Regions from separate parts of the Pseudomonas fjordensis genome, predicted to be linked through region 4. Evidence: predicted binding sites of a transcription regulator. Region 4 holds the regulator's gene; each other region holds the start of a gene.
The links. Region 4 encodes FliA, which starts transcription of late flagellar genes. Its sites were predicted from a motif close to CTAAAGTTTNNNNNNNNNNNGCCGNTAA; they were not measured.

Region 1 (4,211 bases), 4.1 Mb from region 4:
CGCCACAGGCCCAGCGTCGCCCCAAAATTGTGTAGATATCTATGACAGCGCAGATACAACAAGGCCGCGATCATCGCGGCCTTGTTGTATCTGGAGCTTACGGCTTCGGTGCAGGCGCCGTAGGATCCTTGACGCCCCCATCATCAAACAGGTTCAGCTTCTGGCGCAGCTCATGGGCTGGCAGCGGTTCCTGCTCCGGCGGCAGCGCGTTCGGGTCGGCCGGCACTTCGCCAGGCGCACCCTCGCCCTGGGTCGGTGCCGATGGCGGTGGTTGATCGCCTTCAATCGCACGCTGGGCTTTTTTGGTCAGCACCACGATGTCGATACGGCGATTGACCGGGTTGAACGGGTCTTTGGGATCAAACAGCTGCGAGGAGGCAAAGCCCACCACGCGCGCCACTTGCGGGTCCGGGTAGCTGCCGGCTACCAGCGCACGCCGGGCGGCGTTGGCGCGGTTGGCCGAGAGTTCCCAGTTGCCGAAATCTCCCTGGCCCGCGTAGGGCTTGGCGTCGGTATGCCCGCTGATACTGATCTTGTTCGGCACCGCCTTGATGGTGTCAGCCATGGCCAGCAGAATGTCTTCAAAGTACGGCTTCAAGCGCGCACTGCCAGAGTCGAACATCGGCCGGTTGGCCGCATCGGTAATCTGGATGCGCAGCCCCTCGGGGGTGATCTCGAAGGAAATCTGGTCCTTGAACTTCAGCAACTGTGGGTTTTCTTCCACCTTGTTCTGCAATTCCTGCAGCAACAGTTCCAGGCGCTCCTGTTCGACCTGTTCGGCCATGGACTCGACAGTGTCGCGCTCAATCGGGATTTTTTCCTGGGGCGACTCCGTTTGCACTTCGGGGTTGATGGTGCGCTCGGGCGCCAGTTCCGGCGAGCCGCCCAGGTCAATCACAAACGGCGTGCCGCTTTCCGAAAAGCCAATCGGGTCTTTGAAGTAGCCGGCGATGGCGATCTTCTGTTCTGGCGTAGCGGTGGACATCAGCCACAGCACCAGGAAGAACGCCATCATCGCCGTGGCAAAGTCGGCGAAGGCGATTTTCCAGGCGCCGCCATGGTGCCCCGCAGCGAAGCGCTTGACGCGCTTGATGATGATCGGCTGGTTGTTTTCCATGGCTTAGCGACCGCGAACCGCTTGTTCCAGCTCGGAGAAACTCGGGCGATGTTTGGGGTACAGCACCTTGCGCCCAAACTCCACGGCCAGCGACGGCGGCATGCCCGAGGCCGATGCCACCAGGCACGCCTTGATCGCTTCGTAGAGGTTGATCTCTTCCTTGGCATCATGGGCCAGGGAAGTGGCGAGCGGGCCGAAGAAACCATAGGCGGCGAGAATACCGAAGAAGGTGCCCACCAGCGCCGCACCTACGTGCATGCCGATGGCCGCCTGATCGCCCTCGCCCAGGGACGCCATGGTCACCACGATGCCCAGTACCGCCGCGACAATACCGAAACCGGGCATGCCGTCGGCGATGCCGGTCACGGCGTGGGACGGATGCTCCAGCTCTTCCTTGAGGCTGAACAACTCCATGTCGAACAGGCCTTCCAGCTCGTGGGGCGCCATGTTGCCGGAGGACATGATGCGCAGGTAATCGCAGATATACGCCGTCATGCGCTCGTCTTTGAGCACGGCCGGGTACTTGGCAAAAATCGGGCTGGCTGCGGCGTCTTCGATATCACCCTCGATCGCCATCATGCCTTCACGGCGGCTCTTGTTGAGGATCTCGTAGATCAGCCCCAGCACTTCCAGATAAAACGTGTGGGAGAAGCGCGAGCTGAACATGCCCAGGGACTTCTTGACCACGTGCATGGTCATATAGCCTGGGTTGGCCTGCAAAAATGCGCCGAACGCGGCACCGCCGATAATCAGCACTTCGAAAGGCTGGATCAGTGCGGCGATTTTACCGTGGGAGAGGACGTACCCTCCGAGCACACTTGCGATGACGACAATGATGCCGATAATTTTAGCCATAGGAGAGGGGTACTTGCGCCGTCGGGTTCATGGACATAGGGGGTGTTGCACAAAACTCTTGTTCTACTTATCGGCAAAACTGCGCCAGACTATAGCCCGTTAAGGCGAAAAGCCAATTAGGCCCGTTCCGGGCGTGTTGAACGCAAGTGATGATCGCGCCCCAATCATGGCAATTGAACCGACAGTCCCAACGAACCGCCCCACTACCCTCGCCGCTTGGATCAAGTGCCTGGACGATGTGCTGCTGCCCGTGCCCCAGGCCAGTCATGAGCGCGTGTGCAAAGCCATTCGCGATAGCCGCAGTTCATTGCGAGATATTGCTGAGCTGATGCACAACAGCCCGGCCCTGGTGTTGAGCGTGATGCGCGAAGCCAACAGCCAAGCCCACGGCAGCCTGGCCGAACCTGCGGAAAACCTTGAAGTCGCGCTTAACCGCCTGGGCCTCAAACGTGCCGAGGAGTTGTTGGCGCGCCTGCCTTCGGTACCCGCCCGCGAAATCCCCGTGGCCTTGCGTCAGCTGCTGCTGATCAGCCAGCACGCATCCCAGCAAGCCAACGGTTTGTTCGGCAGTCGCCTGGCGCGGTTGTGGCAGGACATCCACTGGGGCAGCCTGCTGTTTCTGTCGCCACTGTGGCCAATGGCCGTCGCCTACCCCAAGCTCCTGGAAGAATGGGAATTGCGGGTAATCCATAAAGGCCAATCGGCGCGCCAGGTCGAGCAACAGCTGTTCGGCGTGCGTCTGCTCGACCTGTGCCTGGGCCTGACCGAAGCCTGGCACCTGCCGATCTGGGTTTCACAGGGCTACAAGTTGCTGTTGGCCGAGCAACGCCTGCTGGTCAAGGCGCTGCACATTGCCCGTCAAGACGATGCCCTGCGTCACCAGCAATTGCTCGATGCCGAGCCCAACCTGCGACGCTGGCTGAACCAGCCGGCCAATACCGTGTTGCTGGCCAACGGCCTGGCGATGTCGGCCCAGGAATCCTGGACCTGCCCGCACACCGAGCGCTGGCAATACCTGACGGCGCTGTACCTGCAAACGCCATTGAGCGATGTGCAACAGCAAGCTCACCAGCAAGCGGTGACCAGCGCTCGCACCACCTTGATGCCCGACCTCTGGCACCCGGCGCTGTCGCTGATCTGGCCGTGGCATGTGCAGAAAGTCCATCGCGGCTTGTTGCCTGCACCGCCTCCGACTGCCGAAGCCTTGGCCGTGTGGCGCACGCGTTGCACCGAGTTGCTGGTGGAACCGAGCCGCTTTGCCAACGCCATGCACCTGACCACTTGCGCCAAGGAAGCCCTGGTGGCCAGTGGCATGCAGCGGGTACTGATATTCATGGCCGATCGCGCCTTGAGCACCTTGCGTGTGCACCAGGCCGACGGTCTGCCCAAGGACGCGGCTCACCTGAGCCTGGATGTGGTCAACAGCACGTTGCTGCAACGCCTGCTGGAAAAGTCCGCCCAGGTACGCCTGAACCCCGACAACCATGCGCAGTTTTCCGCCTTGCTGCCACCGATCCTGCGTCGTCTGTTTATTGGCGAGCACCTGCTGCTGCGCTCACTGAGCTGCAACGGCCGCGTGGTCATGCTGATCGTGGCGGACCAGGGCGGCGGGCCGTTCTCGGAAACCACCGTGCAAGCGTTCGGCAAAACCGCCCAATGCATCGAGAAAGCTCTGCACAGCTTTACCAACCGCAGCGCCTGATGCTTGCGCTACAATCACCGGCCTTTATCGCCAACATTTGTGCCCAGGAGACCTCACATGCCTGACTTCTCTGGCTTGCCGCTGGTGATCGAATCCGCCGACCTGTCGAGTCGCCTCGATTCCAAGCACTTGATACTGGTGGACCTCACCAGTGCTGCCCGCTACGCCGAAGGGCATATCCCCGGCGCGCATTTCGTTGACCCCAAGCGCACTCAACTGGGCCAGCCTCCGGCACCCGGCCTGCTGCCGAGCAAGGCCGACCTGGAAAAACTGTTCGGCGAACTGGGCCACACCCCGGACGCTACCTATGTGGTCTATGACGACGAAGGCGGCGGTTGGGCTGGGCGTTTTATCTGGATGCTCGACGTGATCGGCCACCAGAAATACCACTACCTCGACGGCGGCCTGCTGGCATGGCTGGAGGAAAAGCGCCCGCTTTCCACCGATGCACCCCCAGCAGCCGGCGGCCCGGTCAGCCTCACGCTGCACGATGGCCCTACCGCCACCCGCGAATACCTGCAAAGCCGTCTCGGCGCG
Region 2 (4,211 bases), 760 kb from region 4:
ACGGCCAACTGCGCCCGTGGCGTTTCCTTACCGTGGAAGGTGCAGCGCGTGAGCAGATGGGCACGCTGTTGGCCGAAGCCGCCCGCCTGCAGGACGCCGACGCACCGCAAGCCGCCATCGACAAAGCCCAGAACGGCCCGCTGCGTGCGCCGCTGGTGGTGGTGGTGATTGCACGCTTGCAAGAGCATTTCAAAGTGCCCAAGTCCGAGCAATTGCTGGCCGCCGCCTGCGCGGCCCACGGCATTCTGCTGGCGGCGTATGCCCAGGGTATTGGCGCGGTGTGGCGTACCGGCGAATTATCCTACTCAGCTCACGTTGCCAAAGGCCTGGGGCTGGCGGCGAATGAAGAAGTGATTGGCTTTCTGTACCTGGGCACGCCGCAGAACCCGCCGCGCACGGCGCCGAAGGAAGACCTGACGCCGTTCGTCCAGGCCTGGCCCGGCCGGTAATTCACCCCCATTCTGCTCTATATGTAGGAGCGAGCTTGCTCGCGAAGAACTCACAGACGCCGCGTTTATTCAGAAAGCACGCGTTATCGTTGACGTTTTTCGCGAGCAAGGTCGCTCCTACAGGGGCAATGTTTTCAGGACCGAATCAGACCCTGAACTGATCCATCAACTTCATTTGCTGGCTGGCCAGCGCATTGAGCTGGCTGCTGATCGCCGCTGACTCGGTAGCCTGGCCGGTGAGGGTTTCGGTCACAGTACGAATCGCCGAGACGTTGCGGTTGACCTCTTCGGCCACCGCGCTCTGCTGTTCGGCCGCGCTGGCGATTTGCAGGTTCATGTCGCTGATCACCGTGACCGCGTCGCTGATCTTGCCCAGGGCTTGCACGGCTTGATGGATCTGCCCGGCATTGCTCTGGGCCTGATGCTGGCTGGAGTGCATGGTCGCCACTACGCCACGGGTGCCGCTCTGGATACGTTCGATCACCAGGCGGATTTCTTCCACCGAGTCCTGGGTGCGTTTGGCCAGGTTGCGGACTTCGTCGGCCACCACCGCAAAACCACGCCCGCTTTCCCCGGCGCGTGCCGCTTCAATCGCCGCATTCAACGCCAGCAGGTTGGTCTGTTCGGCAATGCTGCGGATCACCTCCAACACTGAACCGATTTGCTCACTGTTGACTGCCAGGGCTTCGACTTCGCCCACGGCTTTGCTGACTTCGTCGGCGAGGGTGGTGATATCGCGGGTGCTCTGCTCGATGATCGACATGCCCTCGCGTGCCGACTGGTCGGCGCCGCGTGCCGCGCTGGCGGCATTGGAGGCGCTGTTGGCCACGTCGTGGGCGGTGGCGCTCATTTCGTTCGACGCGGTGGCGACCTGGTCGATTTCACGGAACTGCACTTGCATGCCTTCGCTGGTCTGGCGCGCAATGGCGGACGACTGATCGGCCGTCCCGCGGGCTTCGGTGATGCTTTGCTTGATCTGCGCAATGGTCGGCTGCAGCTTGTCGAGGAAGCGGTTGAACCAATTCACCAACTCGCCCAGTTCGTCTTTCTTGGCATAGGCCAGGCGCTGGGTGAGGTCGCCGTCACCGCTGGCGATGTCCTTGAGCATGGCGGCCACGCTATTGATAGGGCGGGTCACGCCTGTAGCGGTCAGCCAGATCAGCAGCAAGCCCAGCAGGCCAGCGGCGGCGGCCACCAGCAGGGCTTTGAGCGTGCCCGTGGCCTGGGCCTCGTCGAGCACGGCTTGGAGTTTTTCGTTGTCGGCCAACATCACCGCTTTGGGCAGCTTGATCACCACGCCCCAGGATTTGGCACCGGCAATCGGCTTGAGCGGGTACACGGCACGAATGGTGTCTTCCTGTTCGCGGATAACCGGCCGGTCATTGGCCAGCAGTTGCACGATCTCCTTGCCTTCGGCGCCGATGCTGTCGATCAGGTTCTTGCCGACTTTGCCTGGTTCACCGCTGTAGGCGGCGATCAGGCCGGTGCTGGACAGAATCTCCAGGTGGGCGGCACCGTTGAACAGGTCTTTTTGCGCCGCATCGGTGGTCGCTTGCAGGGCGGTGAGGGCGATATCCACGCCGATCACACCGATGACTTTGCCGTCGACGATCAGCGGCAAGGAAATGGTGGTCATCAGTACCGGTTTGCCGGCCACCGTGTCTTCGTACGGGTCCAGCAGGCAAGTGCTGCGCGTGTCCCGTGGGCAGGTGTACCAGATGTTGTAGGGCGTACCGCTGAGGTTGAGGGTGGTCTTGGTCAGGTCATCTTCGACCATGATGGTGTTCTGGCCTTCGCCGCCAGCCCGGCTCCAATAGCTGGAAAACCGGCCTTTTTCATTGGAGACGCGCGCCTTGTCGTCGATGAATTCGCTGTCCTTGCCATCCAGCCCGTTGGGTTCGAACGACAACCAGATGCCCAGCACTTTGGTGTTGCGCTCGAACGCGGTTTTGACGCTGCGGTTGAGTTCTTCACGCAGGGCTCCGGCTTCCAGGGAACGCTGGGTGCCCAACTGACGCAGGTCTTTGATCTGGTCGGCAAGGGCGGTGACCACCAGCAGGTTTTCGCCGAAGGTCTTCTGCAGTTGCGTGGCCTGTTCGGCCGCTTTGGATTGCAGCAGTTGCTCCACGCTGGCGGTGAGCATTCGTGAGCTTGAATCGCTGACCAGTCGATCGTTCTGGTTGGTGTTGTAAATATTGATGCCGACCACCAGTGCAATCACACCCAGCAGACACAGGCCGGACAGCAACACGATTTTCAAGCGGATGGAGAGGGTGTCGAACATAGGTTCACTCACGAATGGACTTGTTGGAATGCACGCAAACGCGCCAAGTCCCTTCGGCGTCATGCCTGAAACATCGGCGTCACACATCAATTCATGAGAAATAGGCGATGAGCGGTAGGAAAACGCCTACGCGCAGCTTCAGACGGGCCGTGCCAGCTGTTCGGGGCGGGACCAGATCCACAGGTTGCCCAGGCTCATCCCGACAATCGCCAGGTACACCGGCCAGCCGTGATCGAGCATCACCAGCATCAACACGGCGCACAGCAACATGCTCACGGTGGCGCTGACTTTGGCGCGGCGGGCGATAATCTTGCCATTGCGCCAGTTGGACAGGATCGGGCCGAACAGGCGATGGTTTTCCAGCCAGGCGCTGAGGCGCGGCGAGCTTTTGGTGGCGGCCCAGGCGGCGAGCAGGATGAATTCGGTGGTGGGCAACCCCGGTATCACAATCGCCACCAAGCCGATCCCCAGGCTGACGTAGGCCAGCAGGCCAAAGAGGGCTTGGGCGATTTTCGAGGAGGATTGGGGTTTGCCGGTCATGCTGCAGTTTTCTGGTGGGAAGGTTTACACATTGTTAGCCATGAAATGCACTCAACTGTGGGAGCAGGCAAGCCAGCTCCCACATTGAACCGCTGTCTACCGGAATACTTATGCTAGTTCCGGGGCGCTAGCGTACGCCTGTTCCAGCAACACGGTGAAGCGCACAAACGCATCAATCGCGCCTTTTTCCACGGCAGCTTCTTCTTCGGCACTGAACTCCAGGCCGTCGAGGGTGCGGGTGAAACTCTTCCAGCCCTCGGCGCGACCACCGGCTGGCTCGCCCAGGTGGCGCGCACCGAAGGTTTCACTCAGGCCCAAGCCCACGGCGCGCTTGATCAGGAACGCAGCGCCCAGCTTGGAGCCTTCGGAGACGAACAGCCAGCCCAAAGCTTCGGCTTTGCTGGGGGTGTTCACCGCGCCGGCAACCGGGGCCGGGATTTCGGTGTCCAGGTCTGCTAGGTCGAGCTTGGCCGCTTCGGCGCGGCAGCGGGCGGCCAGGTCAGGGATGATCTGGTTCAGCTCGGCATCGTTGTACAGGGCCACCAGTTCCGATTGGAACAGGTATTGGGCCACCACGAAGCGGGCGAAGTTGGCCTGGGTTTCGAACGGCGCGTGAGCCTTCACCAATGCGTCGAGCTTGGTGTGCGGCGCGTTGGTGATCTGGTTCAGGCGTTGGGAGCGCAGGCTTGGGCGTTCTGCGGTGGAAGAAGCGGTCATGAAAAAAGTCCTTGAGAAGAGAAGCGCCTGGGTGCCCTTAAAGAGAGCTGTTATCAACTAGACGAACAAGAAGACGCGGCACAGTAAAAAATCCTCACCTCGCCGCAGATGCATGGGCGGCGAGGTGAGGCGCATGGGTCAGATGTCCCAGATCACGTTGATCGCAAAGTTGCGACCGGGCTGGGTCAGGCGGTCAAGGTTGGCCGGGCCGGTCACACCGG
Region 3 (4,211 bases), 4.6 Mb from region 4:
GACGGAAAGACCCCGTGAACCTTTACTATAGCTTTGCACTGGACTTTGAATTTGCTTGTGTAGGATAGGTGGGAGGCTTTGAAGCGTGGACGCCAGTCTGCGTGGAGCCATCCTTGAAATACCACCCTGGCAACTTTGAGGTTCTAACTCAGGTCCGTTATCCGGATCGAGGACAGTGTATGGTGGGTAGTTTGACTGGGGCGGTCTCCTCCTAAAGAGTAACGGAGGAGTACGAAGGTGCGCTCAGACCGGTCGGAAATCGGTCGTAGAGTATAAAGGCAAAAGCGCGCTTGACTGCGAGACAGACACGTCGAGCAGGTACGAAAGTAGGTCTTAGTGATCCGGTGGTTCTGTATGGAAGGGCCATCGCTCAACGGATAAAAGGTACTCCGGGGATAACAGGCTGATACCGCCCAAGAGTTCATATCGACGGCGGTGTTTGGCACCTCGATGTCGGCTCATCACATCCTGGGGCTGAAGCCGGTCCCAAGGGTATGGCTGTTCGCCATTTAAAGTGGTACGCGAGCTGGGTTTAGAACGTCGTGAGACAGTTCGGTCCCTATCTGCCGTGGACGTTTGAGATTTGAGAGGGGCTGCTCCTAGTACGAGAGGACCGGAGTGGACGAACCTCTGGTGTTCCGGTTGTCACGCCAGTGGCATTGCCGGGTAGCTATGTTCGGAATAGATAACCGCTGAAAGCATCTAAGCGGGAAACTAGCCTCAAGATGAGATCTCACTGGAACCTTGAGTTCCCTGAAGGGCCGTCGAAGACTACGACGTTGATAGGTTGGGTGTGTAAGCGCTGTGAGGCGTTGAGCTAACCAATACTAATTGCCCGTGAGGCTTGACCATATAACACCCAAGCAATTTGACTACTCTAACGAGCATCAGATTGCGGTGTGTGAAGACGAAAATGAACCGAAAGTTCGACGCTCACAAAACACCGAGATCTGTCACATACCCAATTTGCTGAAGCGAGGCCAGTTGGCCACGACTCAGTACCAGAATTTCTTGACGACCATAGAGCATTGGAACCACCTGATCCCATCCCGAACTCAGCAGTGAAACGATGCATCGCCGATGGTAGTGTGGGGTTTCCCCATGTGAGAGTAGGTCATCGTCAAGATTAAATTCCAAAACCCCTGTCTGCTAACGCAGACAGGGGTTTTGTTTATGTAGAAGCTCATGAATTTCACCGGCACGTTGCCAACGCAACGGTCTGGTACACAGAATTTCTTGACGACCATAGAGCATTGGAACCACCTGATCCCATCCCGAACTCAGCAGTGAAACGATGCATCGCCGATGGTAGTGTGGGGTTTCCCCATGTGAGAGTAGGTCATCGTCAAGATTGAATTCCGAAACCCCTGTCTGCTAACGCAGACAGGGGTTTTGTCGTTTAGGGCTGCCCATCACAGCCAATCTACCTTACCCCTACCGCCTGTCGGTTTCCTACGCTAAAAGAAGATGCTTCTCACAAATTCCTAAGATTTGTCGAAGTTTGGCCGAAAGCCTGACGAGCCATGCGTGCACCGAAATAGAGCGACCGCAGAGTCCGCCTATCCCGTTACATGGAATGTTCCACTCGGCACGCTCACCCCCCTTTGGCAAAAGAAGTCGATGAAATGAATCTCAAGTTCAGTCATAAAATTCTGTTGGCCGCGTCAGGCGTCGTGGTTTTAGCCTTCGCGTTATTCACGCTCTACAACGACTACCTGCAGCGCAGCACCATCAGGCAAAACCTCACTTCGTCCATCCAGCAATCCGGCGAGCTCACTGCCAGCAGTGTGCAGAACTGGCTCAGTGGTCGCATCTTGGTTCTCGAGAATCTGGCGCAGAACGTTGCCCACCAGGGCAGCGCCGCCGATCTTCCTGGTTTGGTCGATCAACCAGCGTTCACCAGCAACTTCCAGTTCACCTATGTGGGACAAGCCAACGGGGTATTCACCCAGCGCCCTGACGCGAAGATGCCTGACGACTACGACCCTCGTCAGCGCCCTTGGTACAAGCAAGCAGTAGTGGCGGACAAAACCATGCTTACTCCGCCTTATATGGCGGCTGTGGGCGGTCAGATCGTGACAATTGCCATGCCGGTGAAAAAGAACGGCGAGTTGTTGGGTGTTGTTGGTGGTGACCTGAGCCTGCAGACACTGGTGAAGATCATCAACTCGGTAGACTTCGGTGGCATTGGCCATGCGTTTCTGGTCAGCGGCGATGGCCAGGTCATCGTCAGTCCAGACCAGGACCAGGTGATGAAGAACCTCAAGGACATCTACCCTGGCACCAACGTGCGCATTGAGAAGCTCAATCAGGACGTCGTACTCAAAGGACAGGATCGCATCCTCTCTTTCACGCCTATCAGCGGCTTGCCAGGCGCTGACTGGTACATAGGCCTGTCGATCGACAAAGAAAAAGCCTATGCCCCGCTGGGCAAATTCCGTACTTCGGCCTTGATTGCGATGTTGATTGCCGTTGTGGCTATTGCGGTGCTCCTGAGCCTGTTGATTCAAGTACTGTTGCGCCCGTTGACCACCATGGGCGTGGCCATGCAGGACATTGCCCAAGGCGAAGGTGATTTGACCCGACGCCTCGACGTGACCAGCAAGGATGAGTTCGGCGAGGTCGGCAGTGCATTCAACCAGTTCGTCGAGCGAATCCACGCGTCGATTTCCGAAGTGTCTTCGGCAACGCGCCAGGTGCACGATTTGTCCCAGCGTGTGATGGCTTCATCGAATGCGTCGATCATCGGTTCTGACGAACAGAGCGCGCGTACCAACAGCGTGGCCGCAGCCATCAACGAACTGGGCGCTGCCACTCAGGAAATCGCGCGTAACGCCGCTGACGCGTCCCAGCACGCCAGTGGTGCCAGCGAACAAGCTGACGATGGTCGTAAAGTGGTGGAGCAAACTATCCAGGCGATGTCCGAGTTGTCGCAGAAGATCAGCCTGTCCTGCACCCAGATCGAAACCCTTAATGCCAGTACCGACAACATCGGGCACATCCTGGATGTGATCAAAGGCATTTCCCAGCAAACCAACTTGCTCGCCCTCAACGCGGCGATCGAAGCGGCCCGTGCTGGTGAAGCCGGGCGTGGTTTTGCCGTGGTGGCGGATGAAGTGCGTAATTTGGCGCACCGTACCCAGGAGTCGGCAGAGGAAATCCACAAGATGATCACTTCGCTGCAAGTGGGCTCGCGTGAAGCTGTGACCACCATGAACGCCAGCCAGGCTTCCAGCGAAGAAAGTGTTGAAGTCGCCAACCAGGCAGGTGAGCGCTTGGTCAGCGTGACGCAACGTATCGTTGAGATTGATGGCATGAACCAATCCGTCGCGGCCGCGACTGAAGAGCAGACCGCAGTGGTCGAAACCCTCAACGTCGATATCAACCAAATCAACCTCTTGAACCAGCAAGGTGTGGCCAACCTCAACGAGACGCTCAAGGACTGCGATGCGCTGTCCCAGCAGGCCAGCCGATTGAAGCAATTGGTCGATAGCTTCAAGATTTGATTCTGACTGCATCGGAGCGAGGCCTCTCGCTCCGACTGCTTGGCCCTGTCCACGGTGCTATTCAGAGGAAGCTGATAGCGCTCAGGTAGTCGCAGCCCTTGCGTAACAGCGCCTGGCTCTTGGGTGGATAGCACATCCCCATTTTTTCCAAGCCCCACCTGGCATTGTCGTAACGGATCATCGACGTGTCACCGATGTCTTCGCCCAGCCCGTCCAGATAAAAGCCCAGCACCCCGAACAGGGCGTTATCGCGGCTCACTTTGCGCAACGCTCGTTGCCACTCTTCAACGCTGACTCGGTCAAAAACGTGCCCAGCCTCGCTGAAGGCATCAAGGTACTGATCCCAATTCAGGGGCTGCGGATTGTGCAAGTTGAACACGTTTCGCCCAGGGTCAAAATGAGCGCTGTGGAAGGCGATGAAACGCGCCAGGAAGTCCACCGGCATCAGATCGAAATTGGCCTCCAGTCGCGGCACCAACCCCAATTGCAGAGACCCCTTGAGCATCAACAGCAAGCGGTTTTTCTGTGGTTGGCAGACACCGTTCTGGCTGTTGAAGCTGATATTCCCCGGCCGATGAATATTAACCCAGGCCCCTTGCTCGACTGCTCGTCCTAATAGCCGCTCGGCGACCCACTTGGAGAGGTTGTAGCCGTTTTTCACGTAGAGCGGCAGTGTGCGCTGGGCAGGCGCTTCAAGTACGTAGC
Region 4 (4,211 bases):
GACAGTTGCTCTAGAATTTCGCCGGCCTCTACAAGGAAATCCTGAAGGATTTCTTCATCGGCGCCGAAGCTCATGTGGGTGCTCCTTAGAAGCCTAAACTGGATAACAGGTCATCTACGTCATCCTGACCTGACACAACGTCTTCACGTTTATCGGCATGAATCTGCGGACCTTCACCCTTGGCGAGATGTTTTTGTGGATCTTTTTCCGAGAGGATCGCTTCGCGGTCATGTTCGATGCCGGCAAAACGATCGACCTGGCCGGCCATCAGCACCAATTTGAGCAAGTTGCTTTCCACTTCGGTGACCAACTGGGTCACGCGCTTGATCACCTGACCGGTAAGGTCCTGGTAATCCTGGGCCAGCAGGATGTCGTTGAGGTTGCTGGCCACCGTGCGGTTTTCCTGTTCGCTGCGCGACAAGAACCCGTCGACGCGACGCGCCAATTCACGAAACTCTTCAGCACCGACTTCGCGGCGCATGAAGCGGCCCCAGTCCTGGCTCAAGGCCTGGGCTTCGGTGGCCATGCCATTGACCAGAGGCGTGGCGTTTTCCACCAGGTCCATGGTGCGGTTGGCCGCCGCCTCAGTCAGCCTGACCACATAGGACAGGCGTTCAGTGGCATCGGTAATCTGGGAAATTTCTTCGGCCTGGGGCATGCGCGGGTCAATCTGGAAATTGACGATTGCGCTGTGCAGCTCGCGTGTGAGCTTGCCCACTTCCTGGTACAGGCCGCGGTCACGGGTCTGGTTAAGCTCATGGATCAACTGCACCGCATCGGCGAACTGGCCTTTTTCCAGGCTGTCGACCAACTGGTGAGCATGTTTTTTCAGGGTCGACTCAAAGTCGCCCTGTGACGTTTCGTTATGCTCCATAGCTCCCCCGCGATGGCATTAGCCGTGGATGCGTTCGAAGATTTTCTCGATCTTCTCTTTCAAGGCCAGTGCCGTGAATGGCTTGACCACGTAACCGTTGACCCCGGCTTGGGCGGCTTCGATGATCTGTTCACGCTTGGCTTCGGCGGTCACCATCAGCACAGGCAGGCTGCGCAGTTTTTCATCGGCGCGCACGTGGCGCAGCAGGTCGATACCAGTCATGCCCGGCATGTTCCAGTCGGTCACCAGAAAGTCGATGCTCCCGCTGTTGAGAATCGGAATGGCCGTCAGGCCGTCATCCGCCTCGACCGTGTTGGTGAACCCAAGGTCACGCAACAGGTTTTTAATGATCCGCCGCATCGTTGAGAAGTCATCAACGATGAGGATTTTCATGTTCTTGTCCAATTCGACCTCCAAGCAGTCTTAAACGCGCCCAGCACCTGGACGCGCCATTTCAATCAACAGGCGTTACACAAAAAGGACTGCCCAGGGCACCACGGTACTCACCCGCAAAACCCTGCGGTTTCACGGTAGCGTCTGCAGTGTCCCCACACTGCCTGTCAGCGCGCGCGCCACTCGGCCAATCGCCCCCGCAAGCGGGCTGCGCACTGGCTATGCAACTGGCTGACACGCGATTCGCTGACCCCCAGGACCTCACCGATTTCCTTGAGGTTCAGCTCTTCGTCGTAGTACAGCGCCAGCACCAGCCGCTCACGCTCCGGCAAGTTGGCGATTGCATCGGCCAACGCGCCCTGGAAACGTTCGTCTTCCAGGTCGCGCGACGGCTCCGTATGGGCGCTCGCGCCGTCCTCGTGCAGCCCTTCGTGTTCGCCGTCCTGTAAAAGGTCGTCGAAACTGAACAGGCGGCTGCCCAAGGTATCGTTCAAAATCCCGTAGTAATCGTCGAGACTCAATTGGAGTTCGGCCGCAACTTCATGATCTTTAGCGTCACGACCGGTTTTTGCTTCAATTGCACGAATTGCATCACTGACCATGCGCGTATTGCGGTGTACCGAACGCGGCGCCCAATCGCCTTTACGCACTTCATCGAGCATCGCGCCACGGATACGGATACCCGCATACGTTTCGAAACTGGCGCCCTTGCTGGCGTCGTATTTGGTCGAGACTTCCAGCAGGCCGATCATGCCGGCCTGGATCAAGTCTTCAACCTGCACACTCGCGGGCAGGCGCGCCAACAGGTGATAGGCAATGCGCTTGACCAGCGGCGCATAGCGCTCGATCAATTCGCCCTGGCTGTCACGTGCCGACTTTTTGTAAAGGTTGTAGCCGCTGGATGTCATAGCACCGGTCCTGCGCTCGTCTGATGCACCAAACGCTCGACGAAAAACTCCAGATGCCCCCGCGGGTTGGCGGGCAACGGCCAGGTATCGACCTTCTGGGCAATGGCCTTGAACGCCAGTGCGCATTTCGAACGAGGGAACGCTTCATAGACCGCACGCTGCTTTTGCACGGCCTTGCGCACACACTCGTCATAGGGAACTGCGCCGACGTATTGTAAAGCCACATCGAGGAAACGATCCGTGACCTTGGTCAACTTGGCGAACAGGTTGCGCCCTTCCTGCGGGCTCTGGGCCATGTTGGCCAGCACGCGAAAGCGGTTCATGCCGTAGTCACGGTTAAGCAGTTTGATCAGTGCGTAGGCATCGGTGATCGAGGTGGGTTCGTCGCACACCACCAGCAGCACTTCTTGCGCGGCGCGCACAAAGCTGACCACGGATTCGCCGATGCCGGCGGCGGTGTCGATCACCAGCACGTCGAGGTTGTCGCCGATGTCGCTGAACGCCTGGATCAACCCGGCATGCTGCGCGGGGCTCAGGTGCACCATGCTCTGGGTGCCCGAGGCCGCCGGCACGATGCGAATGCCTCCGGGGCCCTGGAGCAGCACATCGCGCAGCTCACAGCGGCCCTCGATCACATCGGCCAGGGTATGTTTGGGTGTCAGCCCCAGCAGAACGTCCACGTTCGCCAAGCCCAGGTCAGCATCCAGCAGCATGACGCGACGGCCAAGCTCTGCCAGCGCCAGGGACAAATTCACTGACACGTTAGTTTTCCCGACGCCACCTTTGCCGCCGGTCACCGCGATCACCTGTACGGGATGCATGCTGCCCATTTTATTTCTTTACCTTGTCTTGCTTAGACGCAGGCTACATGGCTTGGCCGCGTGAATCGCTTGCAGACCATCGATGTAGGTACATTTCACGGTGTTCATCCTGCCTCAACCCACCCGTTTTGCGGGGTGGTGGTAAAGGTCGGCGAACATATCGGCCATCGCTTCCTCGCTAGGCTCGTCTTGCATTTGCACACTCACGGCACGGCTGACCAACTGATGACGGCGCGGCAGATGCAGATCATCCGGGATCCGCGGCCCGTCGGTGAGGTAGGCAACCGGTAATTCATGGCTGATGGCCAGGCTCAATACCTCGCCCAGGCTCGCGGTTTCGTCGAGCTTGGTGAGGATGCAGCCGGCCAGGCCGCAACGCTTGTAGCTGTGATAGGCAGCGGTAAGAACCTGTTTCTGGCTGGTGGTTGCAAGCACCAGGTAATTTTTCGACTTGATGCCACGCCCGGCCAGGCTTTCGAGCTGCATGCGCAGCGCCGGGTCGCTGGCTTGCAGGCCGGCGGTGTCGATCAGCACCACGCGCTTGCGCAGCAACGGCTCGAGGGCATTGGCCAGGGACTGGCCCGGGTCGACATGGGTCACCGGCACATTGAGGATGCGGCCCAGGGTCTTGAGCTGCTCCTGGGCACCGATGCGGTAGCTGTCCATGCTCACCAGCGCGATATTCTGCGCACCGTACTTGAGCACATAACGGGCGGCCAGCTTGGCCAGGGTGGTGGTCTTGCCCATGCCGGCGGGGCCGACCATGGCGATCACACCGCCCTCTTCCAGGGGTTCGATTTCCGGCGTGGCGATCATGCGCGCCAAGTGCGCCAGCAACATGCGCCAGGCCTGACGGGGCTCTTCGACTTCAGCGGTCAAGGCCAGCAGGTCGCGGGACAACGGGCCGGACAGGCCGATGCGTTGCAAGCGACGCCACAGGTTGGCTTGCTGCGGCTTGCTGCCTTGCAGTTGGGTCCAGGCCAGCGAGCCGAGCTGCACTTCGAGCAATTCACGCAGGCCATTGAGTTCAAAACGCATCGAGTCGATCACGCGCTGGTCAACTGCGGCAGCCGGGGCAGGCGCTGCAGGACGCGGCGGTTCGACAAAGGTGGGTTCAACCAGCGGCTCGGCGGCGGTCAGCGGCAGGCCGGCGAACAATTGGCGATTGGTGCTGGCATCGCTGTCGCCACGCATGCTCAGCTCAGCCTGGGCCGA

Region 1: motA (flagellar motor stator protein MotA) is a predicted target of FliA. The motif match lies at 2,040-2,067, and genes of this name have one in related genera.
Region 2: ACWHXD_RS25125 (methyl-accepting chemotaxis protein) is a predicted target of FliA. The motif match lies at 2,804-2,831, and genes of this name have one in related genera.
Region 3: ACWHXD_RS00605 (methyl-accepting chemotaxis protein) is a predicted target of FliA. The motif match lies at 1,485-1,512, and genes of this name have one in related genera.

The regions. Positions count from the first base shown of each region.
Region 1 is NZ_OZ336860.1:587,168-591,378, reverse strand. Features, by position in the region: gene motB (flagellar motor protein MotB) at 98-1,117, opposite strand; gene motA (flagellar motor stator protein MotA) at 1,121-1,972, opposite strand; gene ACWHXD_RS02485 (HDOD domain-containing protein) at 2,139-3,674, shown strand; gene ACWHXD_RS02480 (rhodanese-like domain-containing protein) at 3,732-4,211, shown strand, end outside.
Region 2 is NZ_OZ336860.1:5,485,521-5,489,731, reverse strand. Features, by position in the region: gene ACWHXD_RS25130 (NAD(P)H nitroreductase) at 1-449, shown strand, start outside; gene ACWHXD_RS25125 (methyl-accepting chemotaxis protein) at 595-2,733, opposite strand; gene ACWHXD_RS25120 (YbaN family protein) at 2,872-3,273, opposite strand; gene ACWHXD_RS25115 (biliverdin-producing heme oxygenase) at 3,382-3,990, opposite strand; gene ACWHXD_RS25110 (TonB-dependent receptor) at 4,129-4,211, opposite strand, start outside.
Region 3 is NZ_OZ336860.1:123,938-128,148, forward strand. Features, by position in the region: rRNA gene ACWHXD_RS00590 (23S ribosomal RNA) at 1-852, shown strand, start outside; rRNA gene rrf (5S ribosomal RNA) at 1,011-1,126, shown strand; rRNA gene rrf (5S ribosomal RNA) at 1,236-1,351, shown strand; gene ACWHXD_RS00605 (methyl-accepting chemotaxis protein) at 1,626-3,506, shown strand; gene ACWHXD_RS00610 (amino acid adenylation domain-containing protein) at 3,568-4,211, opposite strand, start outside.
Region 4 is NZ_OZ336860.1:4,726,008-4,730,218, forward strand. Features, by position in the region: gene ACWHXD_RS21485 (chemotaxis protein CheA) at 1-74, opposite strand, end outside; gene ACWHXD_RS21490 (protein phosphatase CheZ) at 86-874, opposite strand; gene ACWHXD_RS21495 (chemotaxis response regulator CheY) at 893-1,267, opposite strand; gene fliA (RNA polymerase sigma factor FliA) at 1,435-2,175, opposite strand; gene fleN (flagellar synthesis regulator FleN) at 2,172-3,005, opposite strand; gene flhF (flagellar biosynthesis GTPase FlhF) at 3,111-4,211, opposite strand, start outside.